2 regions of the Paraburkholderia sp. CNPSo 3281 genome follow, and region 1 is predicted to be linked to the other one. Evidence: riboswitches for the same ligand, from Rfam matches in the RefSeq annotation. Region 1 holds a riboswitch; the other holds the start of a gene.
The links. A riboswitch is a leader RNA that binds a small molecule or an ion and turns the genes downstream of it on or off. The one in region 1 is predicted to bind cobalamin.
Positions count from the first base shown of each region.

Region 2: linked by a shared signal. The riboswitch ahead of M3I56_RS07240 (TonB-dependent receptor domain-containing protein) and the one ahead of cobW (cobalamin biosynthesis protein CobW) in region 1 are both predicted to bind cobalamin.

Region 1 covers NZ_JAMBPS010000020.1:34,255-37,658, forward strand. Annotated here, with positions in the region: gene M3I56_RS20325 (cobyrinate a,c-diamide synthase) at 1-46, opposite strand, end outside; gene cobO (cob(I)yrinic acid a,c-diamide adenosyltransferase) at 51-653, opposite strand; gene M3I56_RS20335 (cobalamin biosynthesis protein) at 650-1,300, opposite strand; cobalamin riboswitch at 1,286-1,556, shown strand; gene cobW (cobalamin biosynthesis protein CobW) at 1,770-2,861, shown strand; gene cobN (cobaltochelatase subunit CobN) at 2,889-3,404, shown strand, end outside.
Region 2 covers NZ_JAMBPS010000004.1:280,973-284,376, reverse strand. Annotated here, with positions in the region: gene M3I56_RS07245 (porin) at 1-570, opposite strand, end outside; cobalamin riboswitch at 819-953, opposite strand; cobalamin riboswitch at 1,044-1,226, shown strand; gene M3I56_RS07240 (TonB-dependent receptor domain-containing protein) at 1,329-3,275, shown strand; gene M3I56_RS07235 (glutamine cyclotransferase) at 3,324-3,404, opposite strand, start outside.

The sequences.
Region 1 (3,404 bases):
CGGGCGCGCTGATGAAGAGCGCGGGGCAGGCAAAGGTTGCGCTCATGCGCTTAAAACTCCACGCCCTTTTGCGCTTTCACGCCTTGCTCGCGATACGGATGCTTCACGAGGCGCATTTCCGTGACGAGGTCTGCGGCTTCGATCAGGGCGTCGGGGGCATGGCGGCCCGTCACGACCACGTGCACGTGCGGCGCGCGCGACGCGATCACACCGAGCACTTCGTCGAGCGGCAGGTACTCGTATTTGAGCACCGTGTTGAGTTCGTCGAGGATCACCATGGCGTACTCGCCGCTCTCGATCATGCGCTTCGCTTCGTCCCAGCCCTTGCGCGCGGTGGCGATGTCGCCGTCGCGATTCTGCGTGTTCCAGGTGTAGCCGTCGCCCATCGTCACGAAATCGCAGTGCGCAACGCTGCCGAGAAAATCACGTTCGGCCGTGTGCAGCGCGCCCTTGATGAACTGCACGACGCCAAGCTTCATGCCGTGGCCGAGCATGCGCACCGCCATGCCGAACGCGGCCGTGCTCTTGCCCTTGCCGTTGCCGGTGTTGACGATCAGCAGGCCCTTTTCGTGCGTCGCGGCGGCCTGCTTCTTCTCGTGGCCTTCGCGGCGGCGTTGCGTCATGCGTTGGTGCGATTCGGGATCGGTTTTCATCGTCGGGAGTGGGTTGGTTGCGGCGCCTTCGCGTCCGCGTTTGCGTGGTTTGGCAGAAAGCCTGCGATTGCGACCGTCACACCGTCGAGCGCCAGCTTGCCGCGCACGAGCGGAGCGCCGCCCGCTGCAAGACGCGCGCAGGGTTCGCACACGCCGTCCACGCCGAACTGCGCTTGCGCGGCTGCGGAGGGCGCCGCCCGTGTGGGCGTCGCGGCGAGTTGCTCGCGCGTGTACGTTTGCAGCGGCAGCGCATGTGCGGCGCAAAACGCTTGCAAGGCGGGTTCGCCGGCTTTGGCGTCGAGCGTTGCCACAGCCGTTACGCTGTCGAGCGGCCACGCGCCGAGCGCGGCGCGCACCGCGGCTTCGATCTGCGCGAGTGTCACGCCGCGCCGGCAGCCGATGCCGAGCGCGAGCGGCGGCACGCGCTGCATGGGTTCCAGCGTGGCTTCGAATGAGGCTGCGCGCGAGGCGCGATTTTCGGCAGGATTCACGGCGAGAGCGTCGATCGAAGGCTGATCGCAGAGGCAAAACGAGCAAAAGAGTCGCGTTCCGGCCGGCGCCGGATGCGCGCTACGATAGCACACGCGTTTGCGGCTTCCCACGCCTTCCTTGACGCGCAGGCCCCCCGCGCCTACACTCGCACGCACTCTGGTGCTCGCGTGCGCGACTCATAATGCGCGCGCAGTTAAACGGGAATCAGGGAGCCATCCCGCCTCGGGCATGGCCAACCTGAACTGCACCCGCAACGGTACAACGAGCGCGGCGTTCGCACGAATGCCGCAAACCGCTTCCATGCTTTACGCAGTCCACGCCACTGTGCAAGACGGCCGCAAGGCCACTCGCGCGGGAAGGCGAAGCGGTGTCTCGTCAGTCCGGATACCGGCCAGATACGTGGGATTCGCGCTGCGGGGATGCGGTGCCGGATCCGTGATTTTCATGCGTCAGCTGGGCGTGGCCCGGGTGCGTTTCTGGTCGTTCGTCCCCTGCAGGTTGTTGAATCGTTACGCGTGACAGCGTCTCCACGGATACGCGCGTGAGCGCAACACGACACCCGCACGAACGGCAGGCGCGACGCACCATGCCCCTCGATCCGGCCTGGCGCCGAAGGAGCACTTCATGCAAATGCGCAAGATTCCGGTCACGATCGTGACGGGCTTTCTCGGCAGCGGTAAAACCACGCTGCTGCGTCACATTCTTCAGCACGCGGGCGGCCTGCGCGTCGCGGTCATCGTCAACGAATTCGGCGAACTCGGCATCGACGGCGAAATTCTGCGTGGCTGCGGCATTGGCTGCGACGAAAACGGCAACGAAACCGAAGGGCAGCTCTACGAACTCGCGAACGGCTGCCTCTGCTGCACCGTGCAGGAAGAGTTCTTCCCCGTGATGGAGAAACTGCTCGAACGCCGGGGCGATGTCGATCACGTGCTGATCGAAACCTCGGGTCTCGCGCTGCCCAAGCCGCTCGTGCAGGCGTTCAACTGGCCGTCGATCCGCAACGCGTTCACCGTCGATGCGGTCGTGACCGTGGTGGACGGCCCTGCCGCTGCGAGCGGCCAGTTCGCCGAAAATCCCCAGGCCGTGGACGCGCAGCGCCGCGCCGACCCGAATCTCGATCACGAATCGCCGCTGCATGAGCTGTTCGAAGACCAGCTTTCGGCCGCCGACCTCGTCATTCTCAACAAGACCGATCTGCTCGACGAGGCGGGCCAGGACGCGCTCATCGCCGAGCTGCGCGAAGAGCTGCCGCCGCAAGTGAAGATCGTGCGCGCGCAGCACGGCAAGCTCGATCTGCATACGCTGCTCGGGCTCGAGGCGGCCTCCGAGGAGAGCATTCATCTGCGGCACGACCATCACGGCTCCGCCGACGATCCCGATCATCACCATGACGAGTTCGACTCGGTTGTGGTGTCAGGCAATGCCGCTTCGCGCGAGACCGTGATCGAGGCGCTGCAACAACTCGTCGATGCGCACACGATCTATCGCGTGAAGGGCTTTGCCGCGTTGCCGGGCGCGCCGATGCGCCTCGTGATTCAAGGCGTGGGCCGCCGCTTCGACAGCTATTTCGACCGCCGCTGGAACACGCAGGAAAGCGCGGCGCAGCCGCTGGCGAGCCGCTTCGTGCTGATCGGCGAGGACCTCGATGGCGCGACGCTGCAAGCGGCCTTCGACGCCGCATTGGCGAACGTGCAGACCGCGGCCGCGAAGTGAACGTGCCGAGCTAGACGAGGCCGTCCCATGCATTTGCTGCGCACCACGCCCGGCGGTTTCGTCGACGACACGCAGGGCGTTATCCGTATCGACCAGCAGCCCGCCGAGATCGTCGTGCTCAGTTCGGCGGACACGACGCTCGCGCTGCTGGCGAGCGTCGTGCCGCGCTTGCCCGCAGGTTTTCCCAGCGTGCGGCTCGCGAACGTCACGTATCTGCGCCAGCCCGCGTCGGTGGACTTCTACGTCGAAGACGTCCTGCAGCACGCGCGCGTGGTGGTGGTCGATCATCTGGGCGGCGAAACATACTGGCCTTATGGCATCGAGCAGGTCGTCTCGCTCGCCGAGCGCCGCGGGCAACTGCTCGCGATGTTTTCCGGCGACTTGCAGGAAGACCCCAATCTCATCGCGAAGAGCCGCGCCGAGCCCGAGTTTTGCCGCTTGCTGTGGCGTTATCTGCGCGAAGGCGGCGCGGCCAACGCCGAGTCGTTCCTGCGTGCGCTCGCGTGGCGGGCATTCGACTGGGGCAGCGAGCCTGCGCCGCCC
Region 2 (3,404 bases), on a different contig from region 1:
GTAGTGCGCGCCGAAGCCGTAGGCGCGGTTCTGCGCGAAGCGGCCCGCCGCGTTCGAAAACGCGTACATCGCGCCGGCGCTGAAACCACCGTACGTGGCGCTCGCGAACTTCACGGCGTTCGAGGCGAGCCACGAATTGTTGGCATTGTCGTTGTCGAACGGATGCGCGAATGCCGTGCCGCCCGTGCCGCCCGTCAGCGTGAACGGGGCGAAGTAGTCGTGCATCGTGTCGTACTGGCGGCCCAGCGTGATCGTGCCAAATCGTTCGGATTGCAAACCAACGTAAAACGGATGGTCGTTGAAGGCTTCGCCAGACGTGACCGAGAAGCCGCGCTCGAGGCGAAAGATCGCGGCGTTGCCGCCGCCGAGATCCTCGCTGCCCTGCAGGCCCCAAAAACTGCCGTCGATAAGGCCCGAGCCTGCGCGATACTGGGTGTGGCCGCCAACGTCGCTGACATAGTCGACGCTAGCGTCGATCTCACCGTACAACGTGACCTGCTGCGCCGAGGCGCCAGCGCCTGTGAATGCCAAAGCCGCGCCGCCAAGGACGGCCAGAATGTGCTTGTTCATGAGTCTTCTTGTTTGTGCTTGTAAAGAATGCATGGACGAGCGCCGTCAACCCTCGATCGATGCGGCGAGGTGCCCCGACGTCCTCGTTAATCCGTCAATATCCAGCGGTGCTTTTGAACGGCGAACGCATGGCGGTCCGTGAGCGGTCTATCGCCGCATCGCGGCCAGTGGTGGCGACCGGATTGGGCCGCCTTTCTAAGGTAGGCGGGTGTGCATTGACGGCTCCTTGGGTTACGCGCCCTGGAATGAGTCGTGAAATAAACGCAGCGAGGTCTGACTTCTGGCTCGATTGACAGCCAGTCACAGTGGCGCGACCGCGCCGGCTTCCCACCGGCTTCCCTGCTGCATTTCGCTCGTGCAGCGCCTACGCGCGAAAAACAGCTGCAAGGATAGCGTAAGTTGCGGGAGTGGCCAAACCGGGTGTTTTCGCCACACGACGTTCGTCAAAGGTTGACGCGACGAATGCGCGGCCATTACCCTTGCGCGCTGATGGTTCCCGGCGACGGGATCAAAAGGGAACGCAGTGCAAGACTGCGGCTGCCCCCGCAACTGTAAGCGGCGAGTCCATGCCAGAGCGTGCCACTGGGAAACCGGGAAGGCCGGCAACGGATGTCGACCCGCGAGCCAGGAGACCTGCCATCAGCCGAGTCCAGCAGCCGCAGCGGGCGGGGATCCCCAATGCGCAAGCACCGCCCACGCGGCGATCGCCCGTTGCCCGGACAGCCCGTATTTCAGGAGCTGTTTCCAGCCACCGCATCATGAAGTTTCGCCAATTCGTATTGACCTCCGCTGCGCTCGCCTGTGCGTGGCAAACCGCGCATGCTGCCGACGCCGACGCCGCCAATTCATCGTCCACCGAGACGCAGCAGCAAGCCGGCGGCGACACCACCCTGCCCAATATCCTCGTCGTGGGCGACACGCAGCATCTGCCGCAATCGTTCGACCAGCGCTACGCGACCACCCAGGTGCTCACGCGCGAAGACCTCGACCGCGTCTCCCCCGTCGACCCCGGCATCGCGCAGGCGCTCGCCACGCTGCCGGGTGTCACCGTCTCGCAGACCGGCGGCCCGGGGTCGTACACGGGGGTGAGCATCCGCGGCTCGTCGGCTGACCAGGTGGCCGTGTTCATCGACGGTATACGCGTGGGCTCCGTCACCACGGGCACGGCCGAATGGGCCGATCTGGCGACCGCCTCGTTCGACCGCGTCGAGGTGATCTCGGGGCCCGCGGCCGCCTCGTTCGGCGCGGATGCCATGGGCGGCGTCGTGCAGCTCTTCACGCGCCATGCGTCGAACCAGCCGAACCAGACCATCGTCTCGTTCGGCGGCGGCTCGAACAAGACCTTCGACACGCAGGTGCGCACCTCGGGCACGATCGGCTCGACAGGGCCGCTTTCCGCATTGAGCGGCCTCACCTACTCGCTGGGCCTGCACGACTACAACACGGCGGGCATCGACGCGACGCAGCCCTGGGCTTACGGCCACGAAGACGGCCGCAACCCGTACCACGCGCAGAACCTGGACGCACGCCTCGGCTACGCGCACGACAACTGGTCGATCTCGACCTTCGCGCTCTACCACCGCTCCGATCTCTCGTACGACAACGCGGGAGGCAACGACCGCCAGCGCGACACCCAGCTCACGACCGGCCTCGCGTTCCACCTCGACATCACGCCGACCACCCAGTTCGACCAGTCCGTGGGCTACGCGACGGACCGTCAGTTCCTCTATTCGAACGACCCGACTATCCCGACCGACGAGATCGACTCGACGCGCTTTTCCACTTCCACGTCGATGACGCATCAGGAAAGGGGCCACATGCTCTTCGGCATACCGCTCGACGGCGAGACCAAGTTCGCTTACGACTACACGCGCGAGATGGCATTCCTGCCGGTGGATGTGCCGGGCGGACTGCCCGCGCGCAACGATTCGGCCGTGTCGATGCATCAGTCCACCACGCTCGGACCCCTCACGCTGTTTCTGGCGGGGCGACACGAAATCGTGCAAGGGCAATCGGTGAATACGGGCAACGTCGCGCTTTCGTGGGCGGTCACGCCGGTCTATACGGCGCGCGTTTCGTACGGCAATGCGTTCCGCCTGCCGACGTTCAACGACCTTTACTATCCGGGCTACTCGAACCCCAACCTGCTGCCCGAGCGCAGCGACTCGGTCGAAGCCGCGCTCGATGCCACCACGTCGATCGGCACGTTCACGGCAGCCGTGTACGACACGCGCGTGCACGATCTCATCACGTACAACTCGCAGACTTTCCTGCCCGTGAACGTGGGCCGCGCGCACATACAGGGGCTCGACCTCTCGTACAAGGGCACGCTCGGCAAGTCCACGCCGGTGAGCCTCACGGTGGGGATTCTGAATCCGCAGGACGTGACCGACCAGACCTGGCTCAATCGCCGCCCGCGCCAGACGGTGAGCCTGAGCGTGGATCACACGTGGGACGAGTTCCAGCTCCACGCGCTCAGCACCGGCGTTTCGCTGTTGTATAACGGCTCGACGTTCGACGACCAGCTCAACACGATCTACCTGCCTTCGTGGACGACGGTGAGCCTGCGCGCGTCGTACAAGGTCAACGCGCATCTCGCGCTTTCGGCCACGCTTTCGAACGTGTTCAACCGGCAGTACGTGAGCGCCTACGGGTACAACACGCTGGGGCGCACGGCGTTCGGCAAGGCCACCTATACGTTCTGAGCGTTGCATGCAAGCGGGTGCGCTTGAGCTTCTCCCACGCCCGCTCGCCTAGCCCTCGCGCTTCGGCCGCCGCACAGCGCGAATCTTCCCGCTGTTGCCGCCGCCACAGAAAAACTGCTCGCCGCCATC